4 regions of the Rothia sp. HMSC065G12 genome follow, and region 1 is predicted to be linked to each of the others. Evidence: riboswitches for the same ligand, from Rfam matches in the RefSeq annotation. Region 1 holds a riboswitch; each other region holds the start of a gene.

What was found. Region 1 has a riboswitch for S-adenosylmethionine ahead of HMPREF2804_RS09140 (AMP-binding protein). Riboswitches for the same ligand answer to the same signal wherever they lie in the genome.
Region 2: linked by a shared signal. The riboswitch ahead of HMPREF2804_RS09525 (methylenetetrahydrofolate reductase) and the one ahead of HMPREF2804_RS09140 (AMP-binding protein) in region 1 are both predicted to bind S-adenosylmethionine.
Region 3: linked by a shared signal. The riboswitch ahead of HMPREF2804_RS04210 (bifunctional o-acetylhomoserine/o-acetylserine sulfhydrylase) and the one ahead of HMPREF2804_RS09140 (AMP-binding protein) in region 1 are both predicted to bind S-adenosylmethionine.
Region 4: linked by a shared signal. The riboswitch ahead of HMPREF2804_RS03395 (nuclease PIN) and the one ahead of HMPREF2804_RS09140 (AMP-binding protein) in region 1 are both predicted to bind S-adenosylmethionine.

What each region holds. Positions count from the first base shown of each region.
Region 1 is NZ_KV804818.1:6,576-12,398, reverse strand. Features, by position in the region: gene HMPREF2804_RS09145 (MFS transporter) at 1-757, shown strand, start outside; gene HMPREF2804_RS09140 (AMP-binding protein) at 934-3,078, opposite strand; SAM riboswitch class I at 3,084-3,200, opposite strand; gene HMPREF2804_RS09135 (hypothetical protein) at 3,485-4,588, opposite strand; gene HMPREF2804_RS09130 (C4-dicarboxylate ABC transporter substrate-binding protein) at 4,918-5,823, shown strand, end outside.
Region 2 is NZ_KV804818.1:123,543-129,365, reverse strand. Features, by position in the region: gene metE (5-methyltetrahydropteroyltriglutamate--homocysteine S-methyltransferase) at 1-828, opposite strand, end outside; gene HMPREF2804_RS09525 (methylenetetrahydrofolate reductase) at 871-1,782, opposite strand; SAM riboswitch class I at 1,860-1,968, opposite strand; gene HMPREF2804_RS09520 (aldo/keto reductase) at 2,458-3,459, shown strand; gene HMPREF2804_RS09515 (sugar porter family MFS transporter) at 3,579-5,060, shown strand; gene HMPREF2804_RS09510 (cytochrome P450) at 5,349-5,823, shown strand, end outside.
Region 3 is NZ_KV804813.1:273,159-278,981, forward strand. Features, by position in the region: gene HMPREF2804_RS04195 (ABC transporter permease) at 1-412, opposite strand, end outside; gene HMPREF2804_RS11280 (hypothetical protein) at 409-759, opposite strand; gene HMPREF2804_RS11285 (ABC transporter ATP-binding protein) at 792-1,412, opposite strand; SAM riboswitch class IV at 1,993-2,106, shown strand; gene HMPREF2804_RS04210 (bifunctional o-acetylhomoserine/o-acetylserine sulfhydrylase) at 2,216-3,562, shown strand; gene HMPREF2804_RS04215 (homoserine O-acetyltransferase MetX) at 3,660-4,943, shown strand; gene HMPREF2804_RS04220 (MerR family transcriptional regulator) at 5,069-5,823, opposite strand, start outside.
Region 4 is NZ_KV804813.1:81,356-87,178, forward strand. Features, by position in the region: gene HMPREF2804_RS11265 (SWIM zinc finger family protein) at 1-731, opposite strand, end outside; gene HMPREF2804_RS03380 (hypothetical protein) at 776-1,063, opposite strand; gene HMPREF2804_RS03385 (hypothetical protein) at 1,087-1,413, opposite strand; gene HMPREF2804_RS03390 (hypothetical protein) at 1,436-1,762, opposite strand; SAM riboswitch class IV at 2,027-2,155, shown strand; gene HMPREF2804_RS03395 (nuclease PIN) at 2,134-2,412, shown strand; gene HMPREF2804_RS03400 (PIN domain-containing protein) at 2,417-2,851, shown strand; gene HMPREF2804_RS03405 (cell division protein PerM) at 3,143-5,218, shown strand; gene HMPREF2804_RS03410 (hypothetical protein) at 5,352-5,823, opposite strand, start outside.

The sequences.
Region 1 (5,823 bases):
CGCCCCGCTCGCCCTGTTCTCAGGTGCGCTCTCTCCGGTCATTGGCAAGCGTTTAGGCACGTCAAACCCCAAATGGTATGCGGTCTCGGGATTTGCTCTATTGGTAGTCGGGTTTGTCGTTCTGCGCGCTCTGATGACGGCGGATCAATCCCTCGCGCTTCTGCTCATACCCTTTGCGATCTTGGGTATCGGCAACTCTATGATTTGGGGTCCGCTGGCGGTGACCGCAACCCGTAACCTGCCGCCTCGTTTAGCCGGTGCCGGGTCGGGCGTGTATAACGAAACTCGTCAGGTTGCCGGTGTGCTCGGTTCTGCGGGTATTGCCACACTCATGGGCGGTCTGATTGCCGACCAGATTGCGCAGACCATGCAGCGGATGCGTCCCTCGGGCGCAGGCGGAAGCGCCATGAACGCCCCCGCCGTCGGCGGTGAAGGCGTATCCGGCGGTCAGGTTCCCGACTTCCTGCGTGAACCTATCGCCACCGCGATGAACGATTCGCTGATGCTGGCACTGGTTCTGGCAGTCGTGGGCATGGTCGCGTGTCTCTTCTTCGCCAAGCCGGTGGATAAGGGTGCGTGGGCATCCGGGCAGAATGCCGCTGAGCCACAAACGGAAGTTGACTCGGCATGGGACGGCTCACACTCTTCCGGTACCGATCCTGATGCGGAGGTGACCGTCTCCACCGAGGCACGCCCCGCAGACGAGACGCAACTGATTTCTTCGGAAAAGGACGCGAAAAATCCTTCTAAGCCATAATTCCTTTTGAGGAATATACTATTTGATTAGTATATATAGCCAATGCGGCATATAACCTGTTAGTTATATGCCGCACTGTAGTTTTAAGGATATTGGGAGCTATTTTCCTACAATGTTCGCGCTCGCAGAGAACCTTTCTAGCAGATTCGGCGCGATGCCGCTGCCGAGCGTAACCCCTATGCCGCCTGATCCTCGGTGAACGCATCTGGGTCTACTCGCCCGGTGTCTACGAGCACCTGTGCGATAGCGCCGAGCGCCTCCTCATTCTGAAGCGAAGAAATATCGCCCAGCTTATGCCCCTGGTAGAGCTCGCCCAGCAGGCGGCGGGTAATCTTCCCCGAGCGAGTCTTAGGAATATCGGCGACCGCGACCACATCCTTGGGCTTAGCGATAGGACCAATATGCTCGCGCACATGCTGAGTGAGTACAGCCTTCAGCTCGTCTTCGGTGAGTGCCCGGCCTTCGTCGGTGAGCGTCACATAGGCGACTGCCTGGTGACCGGTTAGCTCATCCTCCACGGGGCACACACCAGCCTCCACCACGGCCGGGTGCGTCACGAGCGCAGACTCAATTTCGATGGTTGAGAGGCGGTGCCCGGAAATGTTGATCACATCGTCGATGCGCCCCAGGATGTACACATTGCCTTCATCATCGACCTTCGCGCCGTCACCGGCGAGGAACCAGCCGCGCGTACCGTAGTGCTTCCAATAGGAATTTAGGTAGCGTTGCGGGTCGCCCCAGACAGTGCGTGCCATGGAGGGGCCGATCTTATCGACCACAATGAAGCCCTGCTTGCCGGGCTCAACGAAGTCACCGTGCTCGTCCACCACGCGCACCGAGACGCCCGGGACTTCGCGGGTGGCGCATCCGGGAAGGGGAGTGCAGTGCGGGGTGCCTTCGGGGAAGGTCCCTTCGGGCGCGAAGGCGGGGTCATGTGGTCGCGGGGAGCAGATGGTCGATCCGGTCTCGGACTGCCACCATGTATCGATAAACGATGCGGTGCCCCCGCCCACGTGCTTGCGCAGCCACTTCCACGCCTGAGGGTTAATGGATTCGCCCACAGACCCGAGCAGACGCACGGATGAGAAGTCGTATTTTCCGGGTTCGGGGCCATCAGGAAAAGCCCCCATAAGGGAACGAATCAGGGTGGGCGCGGTGTAATAGTTGGTGACGCCATAGCGCTCGATAACCTCGAAATGGCGACCGTAATGCGGAGTATTGGGGGTACCCTCGAAAATAACCTCGGTCACCCCGTTCACAAGCGGACCATAGATTTCGTAGGTGTGCGCGGTCACCCACGCGAGATCGGCGGTACACCAGTGCACAGTCGATTCAACTTTCGCCGGGTCGTTCACGGCAGACAGCTCATCGGGGCGCAGCACCCCGTCTTCATCCACATAGTCCGGCAGCAGATCGTACAGCAGCGCGTGGGTGTATGCGGTCTGCACCAAATACCCCGCCATCGTGTGCACTAGGCCCTTGGGTTTGCCCGTGGTGCCGGAGGTATAGATGATAAACAGCGGGTCTTCGGCATCGTGCAGCTCGTACTCATGGGTATCGGGCTGATCGTCCACCAAATCGTGGTACCAAATATCGCGCCCGGTCGTCCAGGGAACCTGCGCGTGCGCCACGGGGTCTGCGGCGCTTGTACGGTCCACCACGATCACGTGCTCGATTTTGTTCTCACCCGAGCATGCTTCATCGGCGTTCACCTTCACAGGCACGACCTTGCCGCGGCGGTTCTGCCCGTCGGTGGTGATCAGAACCTTCGCGCCGGTGTCTTCCACCCGGAATTTCAGCGCCTCCGCCGAGAACCCACCGAACACGAGCGAGTGAATTGCGCCGATGCGCGCGCACGCAAGCGTGAAGATAATGGTTTCGGGAATAACCGGCAGGTAGATTACTACACGGTCGCCTTTACGCACGCCGAGTTTGAGCAGGCCGTTGGCGGCGCGGGCGATGCGTCGCTGTAGTTCGGCGTAGGTGATAGCTTCACGGTCGCCGGGTTCGCCCTCGAAATAGAGGGCTACTTTGTCGCCGCGGCCCGCCTCCACATGGCGGTCCACGCAGTTGTAGGCGACGTTGAGTTTGCCGCCTTCAAACCATTTAATCTCGGGTACGGAGTATTCTTCGATGCCCTCAGCGTCGGTTCCGATAACCTGCGGTTTCTGGAAGGTGTGTGCGTTGTCCCAAGTCTTGCCCCAGCTTAGGCGTTCGGCTTGTTTTTCCCAGAACGCTACCCGCGCCTCGTCAGATTCGTGCGCGGGGTTGGGGGTGGGTGCTAGAGGATTCGTGAATGAAAAAGGGGAGGGAAGTCCCACAGTATCTCCCATCGGTTGCTGGCGTTAGCACCTTCGGCGTTATGAAGGCGCATGATGCGCCACCGCAGGCGAGGTTGCTGCGACGTCGTCGAGCCAGGTCTCTCGGTCGCTCTAGATGGATTACCAATCTAGTAAACCCTGTAGCTGGCGCAGGTGCAAAGACACCCCGTCATATTGCGCGTGTATGCGCCACGTTCGTAACATTCCGCAATATTGTGCCCTCCGTCCACACCACACCCTATACCGCGAGCAGGTAGGATTTTGTCGACAAGGTAGGATTTTCCTACCTGCTCGGGTCAAAAACCACCTGCTCGCGAACAGTGCAAGAAAAACACTCCCACCGGGATGCGCCTCGTCAAGAGGATTTATCCGGTGGGAGTGCCGTTTACTCACCCAAAATTACCGATTAGTTCTGTTTTTGTGCGTTGGTTGAGCCTTTCGAGGCTCCGTTAGGGTTTTTCTGCCCGGATAACCAGTCGTTAGGATCGATCTGAATGTCGTTACGGACGGTGAAGTCGCTCTCTTGATCCTTGTTTTTCTGGTCACCCGTTGATCCCGTCGAGTTGGACTTTGACTTGTCGCTGGGGGTGCTGGGAGTGCTCGGATCTGGATTCTCAGGTTCGCCAACATGATCGATGGATGCCACAGCCTGCTGACCGGTCAGGTCAATATCGCTCTTGGGGGCACCATTCTCAGGTTCGTAGCGCAGAGTGCCGCTGAGGATCGTCAAGGTGGTGGTCACACCGTAGCGTTCGAGATAGAAATCTTCAAAATGTGTACCGAACTGGCTGGCCAAGATCTGGTTGTAGACCTGAGTTCCGCCGCCATTGTGGCTGGAAGCTACAACATCCTGCTCAAGCTTGATATCAACGTAACCTATCAGCTCATTACCGTTAGAGGTCATCTCGCTGAAGGTACCGTACATAGCACCACCGTTGAAGGCGACGAGCTTAGGGTTATCGCCGTTTTCTGGCGTGGGATTGATGACGAGGGAAACCGCAAAATCGTCAGTATTTTTATTCCAGCCCGGAGGTTCTGCCCCGTCGATCTCGGCCCAGTCGGGGAAAACGAAACGGTGCTCCAAGCGCAGGCGCGCACCGGCGAGTAGGGTAGTGGTGCCCGAGTAGTATGTCTGCTTGCCGTCTTTAGTGGTTGCCTTGGGTGCTGAGAACCAGAAACCAGCGCCACCCCATTTTGCATTGCCGATGCTGCCGCCGGGGGTAAACTTACCGCCGCCAGCTGAGTAGAGACCACTGGAACCTGCCGGAACATTGGCCTGCTCGTTCGCAACTGGGCCGCTAAATGAATCTAGCCCCAGGAAACTGTTAGTGTCTAGTTCCTGGTGGGTGACGAACGCCTGGGTAAAAATACCGTAGTCAGGGCGTGTGTCATCATACGAAGCCGCATAAGCCGGAACTACAGCGGAAGAAACAATAATTGGGGTTGTCCATGCGGCGCCCGCCAGAACACGACGGCGCGTTAGACCTCCCCGCGTAGATGCGTGGGTCACAATGACTCCTATGAGTGGTTGGGTGAATAAGTGGCGCTCGGATTACACGCCAGTAATAATTTTACGGGATATACCCCAGAAATCCTAAACAATATAAGATAAACATGAAATCTTTACGATAAAACGCTCACTCACCCGGATCTGAGCATCCTCAAATTATGCGGAAGATATTCTGTATTCCGCGCTCATTTCGGGCCTATTGTCGCGTGTATGTTCCGGCGAGTCTCTGTGTTTCACCGCCGCATGGGCGCATCATTCTGGGCTTGCGGGCTGCCGATATGAAGATTTCGTATTCACTCAACATATACATATCTAAAGGACTCACTCTCATGAAGATGCGTCGCACGGCGCACATGACGCTGGCGGTTGCCAGCCTGGTGCTGCTGAATATCCTGCCCACCTCCGCTGCCTCGGTTCCCGCCTATGACACTGATGGCGATGGTATTCCCGATTCTTGGGAGATGTACGGTTACGATGCCGATGGTGACGGCGCTATTGACGTCGATTATCCCGCGATGGGTGCGAACCCTAACCATAAGGACGTATTCGTCGAGATGGATTACATGCCCGGTGAGCTCGGCAGCGAAGAAGATTTGGACCGAATCGTGCAATCCTTCGCCACACTTAATATCAGTAATCCTGATCGAAAACCGGGCATTAACCTGCACCTAGACGCTGGGTCCGCCCGAAGCGCTAAGTACAATCTGGGCGGCGGTAATGAGGTGCCGCATCAGGGACTGCGGAATATGGGCGATTGGGCACGTATTAAGGCCCGTCATTTCAACCCTGCCCGCGAGGGCATTTTCCATTACATGATCTGGGGTGATTACCACGGACATAACAGCTCATCGGGCTTGGGGTACAAGAACAAAGCCGGGTTTATCGTGACCGTCGGGAAAACCTACTGGGGTGGCGCCAGCAGCGATATTCGCGTGGGCACTTTCCTACACGAGCTTGGGCATAATTTGGGTCTTGATCACGGCGGCAATGATAGTGAGAACGGCAAACCCCATTACTTCAGTGTGATGAACTACGATTACCAGCTCACTGGTGTTCCTAAGAAAGACGGAACGTTCTATTTTGGGTACTCCCAGACGGACGCGCTAAGCCTTGATGAGTCGGCGCTCAGTGAGCGGCGCGGGTTCGGCTTCAAAGCTCGCGGATACCTCTATGAGGGCAAACCTGCAGATCGAAACATAGACTTTAATCACAACGGTAAGATTGATGATGTGCCC
Region 2 (5,823 bases), 120 kb from region 1:
CGCCTCAATACCGGTGTCTAACAGCGCGGGCAGGTTCTCGCGCAGGTTGCCGTAGGGGCTTGTCACCAGGATTGCGGGGCGGTTCGTTTCGGCTGTCAACGCGGTGTAAGTTTTACGCGCCAATTCGGCGATTTTGGCGTTGGGAATGTCGCGGTCCACGGTCAGGCCGGGTTCGTCGAGCTGCACCCACTGCACGCCGCGTGCCGCCAGCTCGGCGAGCACCTGCCGGTAGGCTTTCACGAAATCGTCCAGGCGATCCAGCGGTGTGAACCCTTCGGGCGAATCCTGCTCGGCTTTCGCCCCGAGAAGCAGAGTGAGCGGGCCGACCAGCTGCGGGCGCACCGTCACCCCGTGCTCCTTGGCGACTTCAAGCTGCTCGTCAATAGCCTCAAGATTCAGCTTGATCTCGGTATCCGGACCGATCTCGGGCACCAAGTAGTGGTAGTTCGTATCGAACCATTTCGTCATCTCCAGCGGAGGCAGCGTCTCGGTGCCGCGTGCTAGCGCAAAGTATCCGGGCAGATCGAGCAGGCCGCGCGCATCCTTGGCGTCGGCAAGACGCTTGGGCACGAGGGTGAAAAGACGCACGGCATCGAGCACCTGATCGTAGTACGAGAAAGTCGCCGGAATAGACGAATCGGTGGCGCTAAGACCGCGCTCGATCACACGGTCATAGTAGGTGCGCTGCACATCTGCGGCCGCCTGGCGCAGTTCATCCTGCGTGATTTTGCCTTTCCAGAACGCTTCCTGTGCCTTCTTCAGCTCGCGGAAACGGCCCACGCGGGGGTAACCAACGATGGTTGCTGCGGGGAATGGGGTGCGGGTCATCCTAGTTCCTTACTGTGGGAGGGTGTCAAATAAAAGGGGAGTTTAGAGGTATTGAAGATCGCTCAGGGGGAGTTTGAAACGGTTCGAGTAGCGCGGAACGTCGAGTTCTTCGAGTACGTCCAGCACAGCCTCATGCTCGTTAAATGTGAAGAAATGCAGGCCGGGGGCGCCAGCATCAAGCACCTTGCGACATTGGTCGAGTGCATGTTCCACGCCGATGCGGTGCAGCTCGCGCGGATCGCTCGCGGTTTCCAGGCGATGCGCCAGCTCGCGCGGCACTTCAAGCCCGGCAAGCTCGCACAGCTTCGTTAGCCGAGTCAGCGAGGTAACGGGCATAATGCCGGGAATAATGGGCATCTCCACCCCGGCAAGGCGCGCAGCATCCACCAGCCCCGAATAGCGCTCGGTCTCAAAGAAAACCTGGGTGATGGCGAAATCCGCCCCGGCACGCTGTTTTGAAAGCAGAATCTCAATATCTTGAAGAAGCGAGGAAGATTCGGGGTGCTTATGCGGGTACGCCGCAACCCCAATCGACACCTTCCCCGCAGCAAGATGCGCGAAATCCTCACGTTCCACCCTGCGAATCAGCTCCACCAGGTAGCGGGCAAAAGGCAGCTCAAGCGGGCGCGTGTCTTCGGGCGGAATATCGCCGCGCAGCGCCAGAAACCCGCGTACTCCAAGCCCCAGAATCAGACGAACCGAGCGTTCCAAATCGGCCACGGAATGCCCCACGCAGATTAGATGCGCCAGCGGGTTCAGCGAGGTTTCATGCACCAGGTGATCGAGCAGAGCCAACGTCTTTTGGCGGCGTTGAGCATCGCCCGAATAGGTGACGGAAACGTAATCCGGGTTGGTTTGCTCAAGCTCGGTGATGGTTTTGAGCAAGGAATCGCAGCTTGCGTGCGACCGTGGTGGATACAGCTCGTAAGAAAGAGCCGGGTGAACTGTCGTCATTTTCATTCCTCCGTGTTCACCCGATAGAAGCGTGCCCGAAGGTACGCCGAATCTTAGCAAGACGCGAAGGGAATTCACTTCTATCGGTTCTGGCGGGAGCACCTTGTCCGTCCACCCAATGGGTGGAGGCTGGCGAGGTTGCTGCGACGTCTAAGAGCCAGATCTCTCGGTCGCTCTGGATAGATAACGTTCTTATTTTAGGCAGGATGCGCGGTGCCAGCAAGAATATGTCGGCACATGTCGTCGAGCGGTCATAACCGCTTAATATTGTGGGATGCGGCGAAACAATACGTCATACGGGCTCGCGGAGGTGCGGGTCAGTGCGTTGAATCCACCACCTGATTTAGCCGCAAGTTCAGCCGCGAGCAGATAATATTTCGACGAGCAGATAGCGGAATGTTATCTGCTCGCGAAGAGTACAGAGGAGGTGACGCGGCGGCGAGAGGGAGAAGGCATTCTACAAGGAAAAATCGGGTATTGTTCTGAGAAAACATGTCGTGTAAACTATGTGTAAGAGTCCCCCGACCGCCTCTACCCGTGAGTCTGCAGGTTCACAGGATATGCGCATATGTCGGGGCCCTTCTTTATCTGCTTCCGGTCTTACTCTAGGGAGTTGCAGAGCGCCGTGAACGTCATGTTGCGACCACATACTGTCAAACACGGTAGAGTAAATGTATGGAACGCATCGAATCTCCCGCATATGCACGCCTGGGTAACTCCGGGCTGGTCGTGCCCTCCGTCGGAATCGGCTGCAACAATCTGGGACGCCCCGGCACCCCCACTCAAACTCAGGAAGGCACCAACGCCGTGATCGCCGCCGCAGTCGAGGCGGGCATCGGCTTCTTCGATATTGCCGACCTGTACGGTGCCGAACCCGGGTTGTCAGAAACCATGTTCGGTACCGCGATGCGCGAACTCAATCTCAACCGCGATGACCTGATTATCGTCACCAAATTCGGGCTTCCCACCGGTACCCTCAACGGCAACGACTGGGATGCGCGCGGCTCACGCCGATACATCATGCGTGCCGTCGAAGGTTCACTGCGCCGCCTGGGAACCGAGTACATTGACCTGTATTTCTACCACAGCCCCGACCCGAACACCCCGCTGGAAGAAACCCTATCTGCTCTAGATACGCTCGTGACCAGCGGAAAGGTTCGTTACCTGGGGCACTCCAACTTTGCGGGGTGGCAGCTTGCCCACGCCGAGCATCTCGCCCGCACACTCGGCACTGAGCGGTTTATCGCCGCCGAAAACCACTACAACCTGCTGGATCGCCGCGCCGAACTTGAAATTCTTCCCGCCGCCCGCCACTTCGGGCTGGGGGTGCTCCCGTATTTCCCGCTTGCCAACGGGCTTTTGACCGGAAAATACCGCCGTGACAGCATCCCGGCAGGGTCGCGCCTGTCGCATTCCAAAGCGCAGGTACTCGCGCAAGCCGACTGGGAACAACTCGATGCCTACCGCGAATTCTGTGCCGACTTAGGGGTCTCAGAGGTTCAAGCATCCATCTCTTGGCTTAAACAGCAGAACCCCGTCGCCAGTGTGATCGCCGGGGCAACCACCCCCGAACAAGTACACGCAAACGCGCAGGCCGCAAGTGTGCGTTTCAACGATGACGAACTGGTGCGGCTCAACGAGATTTTCCCAGCGCCTGAAAGCATCGCGCTTTTCTAACAATCTCCTTCGCCACTGCAAATATAGCCAAATGGGAATATAACTAATCGGGAATATACCCAAGCCAGCAAGCGTTTAAAACTGTGCGGTCTCTCAATCTGTGCCGTACAAGACCCCTCATGAAAGACAAAAATACCCGCATGAGCATCACCACCGAGCCGCCAAACCGCGCCAGTGCACTACCCCCACTCGGGCAGGGCGCACATACACGCCGCCTGGGCGTTATCGCGCTGGTGGCAACCTTCGGCGGGCTCCTCTTCGGGTACGACACCGGCGTTATCAACGGTGCCCTCGACCCCATGAGCCGCGAACTCGGTATGGACAACACCATTCAAGGCTGGGTTACGGGTTCCCTCGCCTTCGCTGCCGCCCTCGGAGCCATGATCACCGGGCGTATCTCAGATGCCATCGGACGACGCAAAACCATCATCGGACTCTCAGTCCTCTTCATCGCGGGCGCGCTCACATGCGTCTTCACCCCCAGCATTGCTGTACTGTTGATGGGCCGCACGATGCTCGGGCTCGCTGTGGGAGGCGCATCCGCAGTCGTACCCGTATTCCTCGCCGAACTTGCACCCTACGAAATTCGCGGCTCACTCTCCGGGCGTAACGAACTCATGGTCGTCGGAGGGCAGCTAGCCGCATTCATCGTGAATGCCATCATCGGCAACCTCTGGGGCGAACACGATAGCGTATGGCGGTGGATGTTCGCCGTCTGCGCCCTGCCTGCGCTCGCGCTTTTCATCGGTATGCTGCGCATGCCCGAATCCCCACGCTGGCTTATCGCGCAGGGGCGCACCGAGGATGCGCGCGCTATTATGCGGCGCATCCGCCCCGCCGAACGTGCTGATGCCGAAATTGCGGACATCGCGCGTTCACTTGAGGAAACGCGCATCCAAATCGGCACGGAGACTAGGGGTAGCACGGGTAAAATCCTGCGTGAAAAATGGTTTGTGCGGATTTTGCTGGTCGGTATTTTGGTGGGTGCCGGGCAGCAGCTCACCGGTATTAACTCCATCATGTACTACGGCATTAAGGTGCTCAAAGAAGCTGGGTTTGACGAGGGTTCGGCTCTCATTGCGAATATCGCGCCGGGCGCTATCGCTGTGGTTGGCTCAGTCTTTTCGCTGCGCATGATGGAGCGCGTGAACCGCCGCACGATGGTGATTGCGGGGTATTCGCTGACCGCGTTTTTCCACCTGCTGATCGGGGTAGCGTCTATGCTCCTGCCGGAAGGCACCCCCGCGCGTCCCTATATTATTCTGGCGCTTGTGGTCGGGTTCGTGGGGTCGATGCAGACCTGCCTGAATGTTTCGACATGGGTGCTGATGAGCGAGCTGTTCCCGCTTCGGGTACGCGCGGTTGGCATGGGTCTTTCTGCATTCTGCGGGTGGATGATGAACGGTCTGCTTTCCCTCGTATTCCCGGTTATTTTGGGGGCGCTGGGGTTGACCGGCTCATTCTTCGGGTTCATGGTGGTGAACGTGCTGATCGCCGTGCTCATGTGGCGTAACCTGCCCGAGACCCGCGGCAAAACCCTGGAAGACGTGGAGGCGGGCGTTATCTCGGGCGCCGCCTATCCGTTTGCGGCTACTCGGTAGACGCGAGGCTTCGCTAGGACGCGAGCAGGTAGGATTTTCCGACCTGCTCGTACCGATAACCACCTGCTCACGGAAGAATAAGACCGCTAGACACTCTGCAAACCCACTCAGCAAAGGCATTCCTATCCTGCGAGGGCGCGGGTTAAGTGATAGTGTCAAATATGTTATAACTATCCTTCGGTTGTGGTGCTGTCGCGCGATATTCCCGTTGCCGACTCCACGGGTAGCGCACGGTCGCGCATACTTGACGGCACCCGCATACCTGTGACTTTTAGAAGGCAGAAAGTCGTGGCAGACAACGTAAAAAATGATTGGGATTTGCGCAGCGAGAAGGTTCAGAAGAACCAGGTGGCCGCTTATGACGAGATGCGCCGTCGCTGCCCCGTAGCGCACGACGAGTTCATGGGCTACTCCGTGTTCAAGAATGCCGATGTGCAGCATGTGCTCGATCATCCCGAAATTTACTCGAATGTCGTCTCGACGAGGCACATCGCCGTGCCAAACGGTATGGATGCGCCTGAACACACAACGTTCCGTGCCGTGAACGACAAATACTTCACCTCCGAACGCCTGAGGGAGTTTGAGCCGAAAATCCGTGAGGTCGTCAAGAACCTGGTGGCTGATTTGCCGCGCGGCACCGAGGTTAATGTGATGGATGGGTTCGCGCAGGCTTATGCGATGCGTATTCAGAATGCGTTCATGGGCTGGCCCGCGAGCCTTGAGAAGCCGCTGATCGAGTGGATTGAGAAGAACCGCGAGGCTA
Region 3 (5,823 bases), on a different contig from region 1:
GACCCACCAGATAGCGTGCACCCACCTGAGTAAAGTCTGTAAAATCTACCGAGAAGGTGCACAGCGCCCAGAAAACCCAGGCCAATGGCAGGGCGGCAAGCCCAAAAATGGAGGCAGTTGAGACCACCGCTGCGAGCGCCCGCAGCGGGTTCACGGCACCATTGAGCAGATACACGAACGTTCCCCGGTAGCGCTCAAAGTTGAGGATTCCGGCACTAACAATGCACATGTTCCAGGTGCCGATAATACCTGCGCGAGTCCAGGCGGGGGTTGCATCAACTGGCCAGGCACCGGCGGCGAGCGCCTGCAGGGCCGTCGCCCCAAAGGTACTCAGCAGCAGTAATTGTAGGAAGTAGGGAACTGTGAGGAATTGGCGCAGAGAAAAAGACATCAAGCGAAGTTGCCGGTTCATCGTTTCAGTCCTTCCGCCATGGCCAGGTATGCCTCTTCGAGAGTGGCTGGGCGAGTATACAGTGGTGTGAGCATCTGAACCTCACGCTCAGCGAGAATACGGGTCAGCAGAGCCTCTGCGTGTTCGGTACTGAAGGGGTGCGGCTTTTCCGAAACAGAACGTTCATTCCAGTACACGGTGATCTCCCACTCGCTGCCGCGCGGGGTCAGCAACACTGTTCCCGCATCGCCCAAAGACCGAGCAAGTTCTTGAAGCACCGGCCCGGCATTCGCATCCACACGCCCCACGGTGGTAACGGAGATCCCGGCGTGCGCGGTAATATCCGCCACTGTGCCCGAAACCGCCATGCGACCGGCACCGATGACCGTGACCCGATGCGCTAACTCCTCAATCTCGCCCCCAGCAGATGGCTCGTGAGTAAAATGGCGGTGCCGTCATCAGCGAGGGCGCGAATTAGCTGGCGTATTGTCAGCGAAATATCTGGGTCAAGCCCATTCGTCGGCTCATCCAAAAGCAGCAGTTTTGGCTCGCCCAGCAGTGCCCGCGCGATGTGCAGACGTTGTTTCATACCGCGGGAAAACTCTTGTACCTTCTTCGCGGCGACATCTGCAAGATCGACCCGTTCCAAAGCGCTCGCCACCTGGGTACGGCGTTTGCGCGCGCTAACTCCGGCAAGGTCGGCGAAGAAGAGAAGATTATCGCGGGCGGATGCTCGCGGATAGAACCCGGTATCCCCGCCGAGTACAAGCCCTAGGGATGCGCGCGCACGCTGGGGGTGTGCAAGCGCATCCACCCCGTCGATGCGAACGGTACCGCTTGTGGGAGTCAGCAGTGTTGCGCACATCTGTACAACCGTTGTTTTCCCCGCTCCATTGGGACCGAGCAGAGCATGAATTTCGCCGGAACTTATGCTGAGTGAAACATTATCGACAGCGGTGAAAGCGCGTTCACCCTTGCCAAAGGTGCGGCATAGCTGTGCCGCGTCAAGAATTGTAGACATTGTGATAAAACCTTGCGGTGCTTAGTCACCCGAAGCCGCTTGAGCATGGTGTTCGCACGCCTGCAATACGTGGGACGGGTGAGATGAATAGTCGTGAGAGAGGCACTTCTTAGTGCCTGAATAATCCCAAGTCACCGGCTGCAGGTGCGGAAGGTATAACAATAAAACCCTCAGAACTTTGGTGTCCCAAGCGCTCACTATGCGCTTCTGAAATGTATCGAACCAAAGCAGGGTTATTTCTAAAATTTTTAGAGCCCACCATCTGGGCGGGCATTCCGCGAGCCGGTGCGACTTTAGCGGGAGGTCATACCTCATCACTCCTAGATTCAAGGTTTCCATCAGTGTAGCATGGCTCACGATTGCCTACACTGATGGTAATTTAGCGACGGCTAACGGCAGATCACATGGCTTTAGCGGTTCGGGTACAACATAGGCACGGTCACAAGCGCATAAGTATTGGTGTTTCTCCCAAACAATAGGCTGTCGCGAAAACAGTTCATAAAACGTCATCTTTGCAACAATGCGCCGAAAACACGCATCCCGCTTGACCATGTGCGCTTCCTATGAAACTCTAGATGCAGGTCATGAGAGCCAGTGATAAGCCCCAGCTAGCTGGCCGGCAACCCTCCTCCGCGGTGGGGTGCCCTGGGTGAGGACCAGGCGTTGAACACAAAGTACAACGCAAGCGCGGGACCGATGTGCCCGATTCTGGTACATCGTTTTTTCGTTTGCAGAGAAGAAAACCTAAGAACTCTGTACCGAAATCGGCATGCGGCCCCCTGAACTATCACAAGGAGCTTCGCATGAGCAACACTACAGTCCCGACTCCCGCCAACCCCGCCGGTTGGAAATTTGAAACCCGCCAGATTCACGCGGGGCAGGCACCGGATGCTGCAACGGGAGCTCGGGCGTTACCTATCTACCAGACCACCTCGTTCGTTTTCGAGAACGCAGAACAGGCCGCTAACCGTTTTGCTCTAGCTGAGCTTGGGCCTATCTATACCCGTCTGAACAACCCCACCCAAGAGGTTATCGAAAACCGCATCGCATCCCTTGAAGGGGGAGTAGGGGCGCTTTTGCTGGCCTCAGGCCAAGCAGCTATTACCTATGCGATTCTCAACATTGCGGGTGCGGGCGACCATATCGTGGCTTCCCCATCAATTTATGGGGGAACCTACAACCTACTTAAATACACGCTTGCCGACCTCGGCGTTGAAACTACGTTTGTTGAAAACCCGGACGACCTGCAGCAATGGCGCGATGCGGTTCGCCCCAACACGAAACTCTTCTACGGAGAAACCGTACCTAACCCCCGGAACGATGTGCTCGACATCGAGCCTATCGCCCAGATCGCCCACGACAATGGCGTTCCCCTAATCGTCGATAACACGGTTCCCACCCCATACCTTGTGCGCCCCATCGAATTTGGTGCGGATGTTGTAATCCATTCCGCCACAAAATATCTGGGTGGGCACGGCACCTCAATCGGCGGCGTTATCGTGGACTCCGGGAATTTCGACTACGGAGCCAATCCCGAAAAGTTCCCCAAGTTCAACGAACCTGCCCCCGGTTACCACGGTCTAGTTTATGCCCGTGACTTGGGCAAAGACTCCGCTTTTGGTGCGAACCTTTCCTATATTCTCAAGGCGCGGGTTTCGCTTCTGCGCGACACCGGGGCGGCGATCTCTCCAACCAACGCCTTCAACATTGGTATCGGTCTGGAGACTCTTTCCCTGCGCATCGAACGCCATATCGAGAACGCGACCAAGGTCGCAAACTGGTTGGAGGAGCATCCGCTGGTCGATCAGGTGATCTGGGCCGGTCTGCCTTCCTCGCCCTGGTACGAGCGATCCCAGAAGTACCTGCCGAAGGGACCGGGTGCCGTTGTGGGATTCACCCTCAAAGACGCCGACCTGGAACAGACTCGCACCTTTGTGGATGCTCTGCAGCTGCACTCCAATGTAGCGAATATCGGCGATGTGCGTTCGCTTGTTATTCACCCTGCATCCACCACCCACTCGCAGCTTTCCGAGGAAGAGCTAGAGGCAATCGGTGTGAGCAAAAACTTTGTGCGCCTCTCTGTAGGTATCGAAAATATTGACGACATTATCGCAGATCTTGAATTGGGTTTTGCGACTCTGAACGCCTAACCTGCACCGCCGCGACCGGGCTGCACAGTAAGTGCCCGGTCGCGGTATCGGTTTCTCGCCTGCCATTACCAAAACTACCGGTTACCCAGGAGAAAACATGACGGAAAATACCGTACACGCCACCTATCTGTCGCAGCTGCAGTATCCCAGCGCTCAGGGGTACCTGCGGCAGATGGCGATCGGTGATTTCACCCTCGAAAACGGTACCGTGCTTCCACAGGTGAACATTGGCTACGAGACGTGGGGGACTCTTAACGAAGCTGGGGACAACGCGATTCTTATTCTGCACGCCCTCACCGGTGACACCCATGTTTCGCGCGGGATTCCCACATCAGATATGCCTGCACCCAGTATTCGCGCAGTCGAAAGTGATGGTTGGTGGGAAGGTATTGTGGGGCCGGGCGCGGTGGTCGATACCACCAAATATTTTGTGATCGCCCCCAATATCCTGGGTGGATGCTACGGCTCAACCGGCCCGGCAAGCATCGTACCCGAGGGGTACCCGGGCGCCGGAAAACCCTGGGGATCACGCTTTCCTCACGTCACTATTCGCGACTCGGTACGAGCCGAAGCCGAACTTATCGCCCGGTTGGGGATTAAGAGTTTTCACCACGTCATCGGCGGATCGCTCGGCGGGGCACGCGCTATCGAATGGGCGGCAACCTTCCCCGAGCTGGTACGCGGATGCGCGGTCATCGCCGCTGGCCCCGCCGCCACTGCCGAACAGATTTCCTGGGCGCACACCCAGAACCTCGCTATCCGTGCTGATGCCAATTTTGCTTCCGGCGATTATTATGGGGGAGCGGCGCCCACGGCTGGGCTCGCGTTGGCGCGGCGCATAGCCCACATCACCTATCGCAGCCCGGCCGAGCTGGAGCATCGCTTTGGGCGGCAGGCAAACCGCGGCGAATCCACCGACGGCGGGTCTATCGGTGAGAACCGCGGACGATATGCGGTCGAAAGCTACCTGGACCACCATGGCGATAAGCTCGTTGAGCGTTTCGATGCCAATAGTTACCTTGCCGTGAATGAGGCGCTAATTTCACACAATGTTGCACGCGGGCGCGGCAGCCTCTCGCATGCGCTTGCGCTCAGCGATTGTAAGTGGACTATCGCCGCAGTAAGCACCGATCGCCTGTTTTTTCCGCACGAATCGTACCGTCTGGCGGAGGCGCTTCCGGTTCCCGTAAAGGTCGATATTATCGAATCCGACCACGGACATGACGGTTTCTTAGTCGAATCCCGCCAGTTGGAGGCGATTCTCGCTAAGGCTCTCGGAGTCCCGGTTCCCGAGCGAGAGCGCGCTGTCGATGAAGAAAAATCCTTTCAAGATATAGCTGCTCTTTTCGGTTCGCCTCTTGAAACACAAAAACAGAACTAGCTTTCGTTTTTGATACATCCGAACATAGAAACCGTACATAAAAGCCTTGTGAAGACTATATTTCGGCGTGAAATAAGTCCCCACAAGGCTTTGTGTACGGTACCGATAATTGTGAATGGACGAGGTTAGCACCAGGTCACATTCTCGGGGTCAAGGCCGTGGGCACGGGCATTCTCGTAGATGATGTCCCGCAGCCAGACAGCCAGTCCCGCAGCGAGCTTCTCGTAGTGCTCGTTGAAACGGGCGTCCTCAACATAACCGCGTGCCAGAATTACGTGCTTGGCGGGGGTTACCTCGAAGAAGAAAAGTGAGGCGCGGTGCCGCTCGGCAAGCGCATTCGCTTCCTCACTGCCCGGCTGCACGCCACGAGTGAAAGCCTCGACGAGGGCTTGCTCAACTGCGTCAAGCTCCTGCTTGCCCTTCACCCAGTCGGTGCGGCTCATAGCCGCAGTGCGGCGTTGGTATTCAGCCCAATCGTCGGTGTGCCCGTAACGCTCCTGCGCTTCTTGCTCACGTGCGGGGCTGAACCCGTCGCCCATAATTTCTGCTTTTTCTGCAGCGGTAAGCTGTTCGTTCTTAGGTGCCATTGCATCCTCCAAAAGTTGATCTAGTGTTGTTAGCATGCGCTCATAGGCGGCCATTTTGCGCTGGAGCATATCTCGCTGGGCGAGTAGATGCTCGGTGCTGTTCGCTTCGTCCTGCAGTACGCTGCGAATGGCTTCAAGGCTCATGCCAATGGCGCGATACCCCATAATGACGGTGATGCGCTCAAGATCGGCATCACTGTAGTAGCGGTATCCGTTGAGCTCATCGTGCGCGGGGCTGATCAGACCCCGCTGTTCCCAGTGGTGAAGCGTGCGCACGGTCAGCCCGTGCAGGG
Region 4 (5,823 bases), on a different contig from region 1:
TTGGACTGCATCAGCGGTCGCGCCAGCAGGTTGATAGGCGGGGTTGCACCGGGAATATTGCGCCCGCGCGCATATGAACCCGAAATGCTGAAGGAAAGGTCGAGCGCCCCCGGAACCCGTGCCGAATCAATACCGGATGCTTCGCCCCGGGCAGCGAGAACTTGCGCCATATCGCGCCGCCACACCGAAATTTTCGAGGGCGAAGAATGCGTATTCTCGTGGTCGTTCAGGGGGAGAGGTTTGGGATCGGTGGTGAGCGAGCTTGCCGAACGAATCGCCCCGGATGCGCGCAACGCCGCCAGGGGATCGTCGGCTGCCTCCGCAACCTGTCGCGCGGTATCTTCTGGGCTCTCCGGGTTCATAGACTGGCGGATGCGGCCGCCGGGCGTATTGTCGAGGGCTTTCCGCGCGGTTTTGGCACGGTCGAGTGCAGTGAGCATGAGGGCGACGGCGTGCTTGCAGTCGGCGGCGACCGGGCATGTGCATCGTGCGTTGAAAAGATTGGAATCGGCGTCCGAACCCGGGAAGAAGCGAATACCTACCTCATAGGGGATAGGGGTACTCCCGTTCACCAGACCTTCCAGCGTATTTTCGTCTTCGTCGTAGGTGTATCGCACCACTTCACGCTGACGGGCATAAGCAAGCCCGCGCTGGTATGCCTTATGCCCCGCCTGCCGAATAATCTGCGCAACGGTGACGGGGATATCGGGGAAAGGGTTTGGCGCGCTCACCGTTCCATTATCTCAAGGGTGTCAAAGAATCGCGCGGTAATTCGTTATGAGGTCTGTCCATGATGCGCTGAGCGTTTTTTACATGTATTTTTGATGGATATTGTGAAGAACATAATAAAAGTGATAATGCCGGTGAGGAAGCCAACGCATAAGACACTCATGGCGAGGGTAGCGGCTGCCTGTGTGAGAGGACTCGACCCCTTGGGCTGGACGCCCCTCCACTCGAAGGCATGGTACTCAACGACTGATCCCCCGCCGGCTAGGATGAACAATCCAATACCGAGAATGAGGAGTAGTGCAGCTATTGCCCCGACCATACGTGCAGTTTTCATGCTTTCCCCTTGAGTAACTGACTTTATGGATTCATCTGGTCCCGTTCTTTTGCCAAGGGTGTTTTATTCTGCTCAACATGCTTATTTTGTGCCTTGCGTGCCTTCTTGGTCGCCGTTGTGAAGAGCAGAATAAAGGTGATAATGCCGGTGAGGAAACCAATGCCTAGGAACCATAGGCTCAGATTATTAGTCGCCATGACGAGCGGACTTGCTCCTGCGGGATCGACACCCCTCCACTCGAAGGCGTGGTATTCCACGAGTGAACCCCAGCCGGCTAGGATGAGCAATCCAAACCCGATAACCAGAAGTACTGCGGCTACTGCTCCAACTATGTAGATAGCTTTTTTCATGAGCGCTCCTTAGATACTGGCTCTATAAATCGATCTGGTTCTGACCTTCTTCCAAGAGGTTTTGAACCTGTACAGGATGCTTTTTGTGCGTCTTGCGGGAGTTCCTGACCGCCGTGGTGAAGAACGGAATCAAGGCGATAAAGCCAGTAAGAAAGCCGGTGCCTAAGAACCAGTAGCTGAGGTTGCCGGTTGCTCGCGTTAGGGGACTTGCTCCTTTATGCTGTACACCCCTCCATTCGAGGGCATGATACTCCACGAGTGAGCCCCAGCCTGCCAGGATGAACAAGCCAAACCCAATGATCAGAAAAATTGCGGCCACTATCCCCATGATCTGTACAGTCTTTTTCACAGTTATCACTCTTTCTTTCCGGAAGCGTAAAGCAGGCGTGACATGGTGATATATCAGAGGCAAGATAAATTTCTGTACATTACCCAGTGTGCCGTGATTCTTCTCGAATGTGTAGACCTGCTCTGAAGACCCAAAACTTCACACTACGCCGCCATGAGGCGGCTATATACAGGTATGCATTCATAATCGCGTTATGTAAATCACAAGAGTTTGACGGGTTCGCACGTTTACAGATTCCTGAAAGCTGTTGTAACCTGGATTCAGCTTCAAGAGTTTCGACTGATAAGCTCCGACTATGGTCGAACGCCAACCCCATGTTCACGGGTGGCTCGGATGACGAAGCGGTTTGTATTCGCCGCCTCAGGTGGCACTTGGTACAGGCAAGAGCAACGCGAAAGGAACGCGCATTCGGCGCATGGTTGTCAATGTACAACAGCTCTTCATCTCCAGCATCCCCCCTTACTCCTGCACGCTCTTATCAGGAAAATCTGCGTGCCGCATCTGTGCCCGCACGCGGCGGTTACCAGGCAGTAAGTATTCAGGACTACGCACGTATTTCTTCTAAGCGCGACGAATTCCTCAATTTTCTGCTTCTTCCCAACCCCGAGGGTATTCCTGCCGTCGAATATGCCGGTCTGCGCGTAGCATAGGGGTATGAGCGCCTCAGGACTGCTTCTCGACTCGGATGTTCTCGCCGAGATTCGTAAAGCTACACCAGATTCCAAAGTTGTTGCCTTTCTGCGCCGCCGCGCCTATAAACACCTCTACATTTCGGTATTGAGTGTAGGCGAGCTCAAAGGACTCTACCCCTACCCAGAGACCGACCGTTGGATTGCCGAACTTCTCGACAGATTCGCCGACCACATCATCAACGTGGATGCCCGCGTAAGCCTCGAATGGGCGGGACGCAGCGCCCCGCGCGGCATCCACAGTCACGGACGTAAAGATGCCGAGCCCCTGCCCACCGCCGCCCTCGAAGGTCTGATGGCGGCGAGCGCCCAAGCTCACGACCTCGAAATTGTTTCTTCAAAGGCTGAGGTGTACCGGTCCTGGGGCGTGCCCGCGGTGAATCCGTGGATTGAAGACTAAATCTTCCGCACAGTATTTTCACCGTAAGCGCCGGGGAAGTACCTGCGTGTTCGAGAAAGCCGTGAGAAATGCTCGGCACAGTTAGCTGTACGCGCTGCCGCATCGGTGAGAGCGCATCAGTAACGTTCGTGTAACCCCTATGTTCACGGTGAGCGGTTAACGAAGGTTAGCCGCCATTTAACCGGAACTATTTCCCCGAAAGCCCAGCAGGCTCACACGCGCTGACAGGTTTCATGGCATGATGGAAGAACGATGAAAAGTAGCTCTTCTACATCCCGGTATTCTGCCCCTATGCCACTCTGGCTGCAGGGCATCGTTGAATTAGTTTTTACCGCCGCGCTTTCTTTCGGGCTTGTGCTCGTTCTGCTCATGGCGGTGTGGTTTACCAACGGTTTTAACCGCATGGATTTTCCCGCACTCGCAACTCTTGCCTCCCACCTGTGGCTGCTCATGCACGGTGTGCCGCTGAATATTCCGAATGCTTTCGGCATTATTCTGCCGCACGGCATGCTCACACTGGTACCCATGGGGCTGAGCATTATTCCGGTGCTCTTATGCTTTAGGTCTGGGCGAAAACTGGCGCGCGCATCCTATGAGGGGGAATTCTTCAAGCCCGTACTATTAGGGTGCGCTGCCTACGGTATTTTTGCTGCCGTCGCCTTTGCGTGGGCGAGTACCGAACGGCATCTGCTGGGTATTGTTGGTGCGGCGTTGATTCCGCAGATAGTGGTGCTGGTCGGGTTGATCTGGGGCGGCTACTATGAATCGCGTTCGCTCGCCCGTATGGTGGGCGTGAACACCGCCGAACAGATTTCGCAGATGAGCCAGTACTCGCGATGGGCGAGCTCCTATGTGTGGTCGATTGTGCGTGCCTCCATGGTGGCGATTTTCTCGCTCATTATGGGCGGTGCTCTGGTGCTGGTGGTTGCCATGATGATGCGTTGGTCGCAAATCGCAACAATTTACCAGGAACTTCACGCCGGGCCGGTGGGGGCGCTCGCCGTGACCCTGCTGCAGCTTGGTTACCTTCCGAACTTGGTGATCTACGCGATGTCGTGGACTACCGGCGCCGGGTTTGCGTTCGGCGTGGATACACATGTGGGTTGGTCGCAGACGACGATGGGCGATCTTCCGCTCTTTCCGGTGCTGGGTGCTATCCCTGAGAGCCTGGGCTGGATAGGGTATGCGGGTCTGGCGGTTTCGCTGGGCGCCGGAGCCGTTGCCGGTTGGTGGTTCTTGCGTGAAGGTGAAGACCACGTGGAGGAGTGGATCACCATGAAGGTACGTTACCGGGTGATTGCGCTGCCGCTTTCTTCGCTCGTGTTGGGTTCGCTGGTGGGTGTGCTCTGCGGCGTGTGGGCTTATATTTTGGGTTGGATTTCCAGCGGATCGTTGGGTGTGGGGCGTTTTACCGAGGTAGGCGCATCGCCCGCAGCTTTCGCCGTGGCGACCGCAATAACCCTGGGTGCGGGTACCGCGTTGGGTAACCTGCTGTGCCATGTGCTTCTTCCCGACAGCAGTCGTGAGCTGCCGCGTTTTGCCGATGAACGTCCCAATCTGGGCAGTCGCATGAGCGAGATGCTGCAGCAGCGTCGCGCGGCGCGGGCAGAGCGTGAACAGCTCAGGAACGATGAGCAGGAACGCGAGGCACAAGAACGTGAAGAGCAGGCGCGTGAGCGGGCTCAGCAGCGGCGCGAACGAGTCAAACAGGTGCACGCCCGCCGTGCAGAACTCAATAAATTTGCTGAGCAAGAAGAAGCACAGCGAGCGCATAGTTTAGGTATCAAAACGGAGCAAGAATCCTTGCGTGAGGATAGTTCTGCCGAAGCTGCAGACTCGAAGGATGCGGCATCTGACGAACAAACCATCGAGCTGTCGGGAGCGGATGAACCCACCGTGGAACTTGATACCTCTGAGAAATCCGGTGGGGGTACCGAGGACGCGCCGCGCACGGTCAAGCCCGGTAAGCGTGAGAAAGCCCCGGGGAAGCCGGTCTTTAACCGCGTTCCGCGCCCCGAAACCTCGGGTAATGGCGGTGATACTAAGGTCGAGCGGGAAACACGAGAGCAGAGCGCTCGTACAGGGGAGTCTGGGCCGCAGAAAGCCCCTTCGTCAGTGGAGTTTCACGAGTCCGGGTATAAACGTTTTGGTGTGCCGCGCCCGGTTGCCGCATCGCCCGCATCCGATCAGGAGAATACGGAAGGTTCGGCGCAGTCTCACGAGACTACCGTTCAGGAGAAGCGTCAGCTCACGCCCACTCAGGCGATGGCTGTTATCTTCGGAGCCTCTGAGCCGACCAAGGACGAATCTTCGGAGGAAGGGCCCTCCACGGGGCAGGATTCCTCGCATAAGAAGAGGAAGAAATAACTTTCGCGCCCTATATGGTGATATATCGGGAACACCTAGAGGGCTGGGAGCACAGCGGAATATAGCAATTGTGCCGAGTGAATCCTTAAGATTCACTCGGCACAATTATTTGAAAAGCTCCCCCAAGAAGAAATTAAGGAGCAGGTTCGCCAATCGACACAGAAGTATTGGCGCGCACTGTACGGTCGAAGGACTCTTGACACTGCTTCACATCGGTATCCGTCAGGGCGTGGGAGTAACATTGCCGATAGTTTTGCGCATCCGGGTTCAACGCCATGACAAGCCCCGAAAGAAGCGTCCACCCCGCAAAAAGAAGGCTTAGTCCAGCGGCAACGTAGAGAATCCACGGTCCCCGCCCTTGGGCATTGCGCACTATCGCCATAATGGTCAGCCCAATCCCCAGAAGTACCAAGACAAAAAGCAGAAGAAACAGGGGGAAGGGACTCAGCAAGAAGGGGGTTCCCGATAGGGTCAGCATAGAACCCGCAAGCAACAGCCATAAACTGCGCATCAGCTTGCGGCGGCGCTCCTTAGGGGTGAGCTGCGGACGCTTCGGCGCAGGCGGTATCGGCTGCTGCGGCGGCACTTGGGGGTAAGACGGGGGC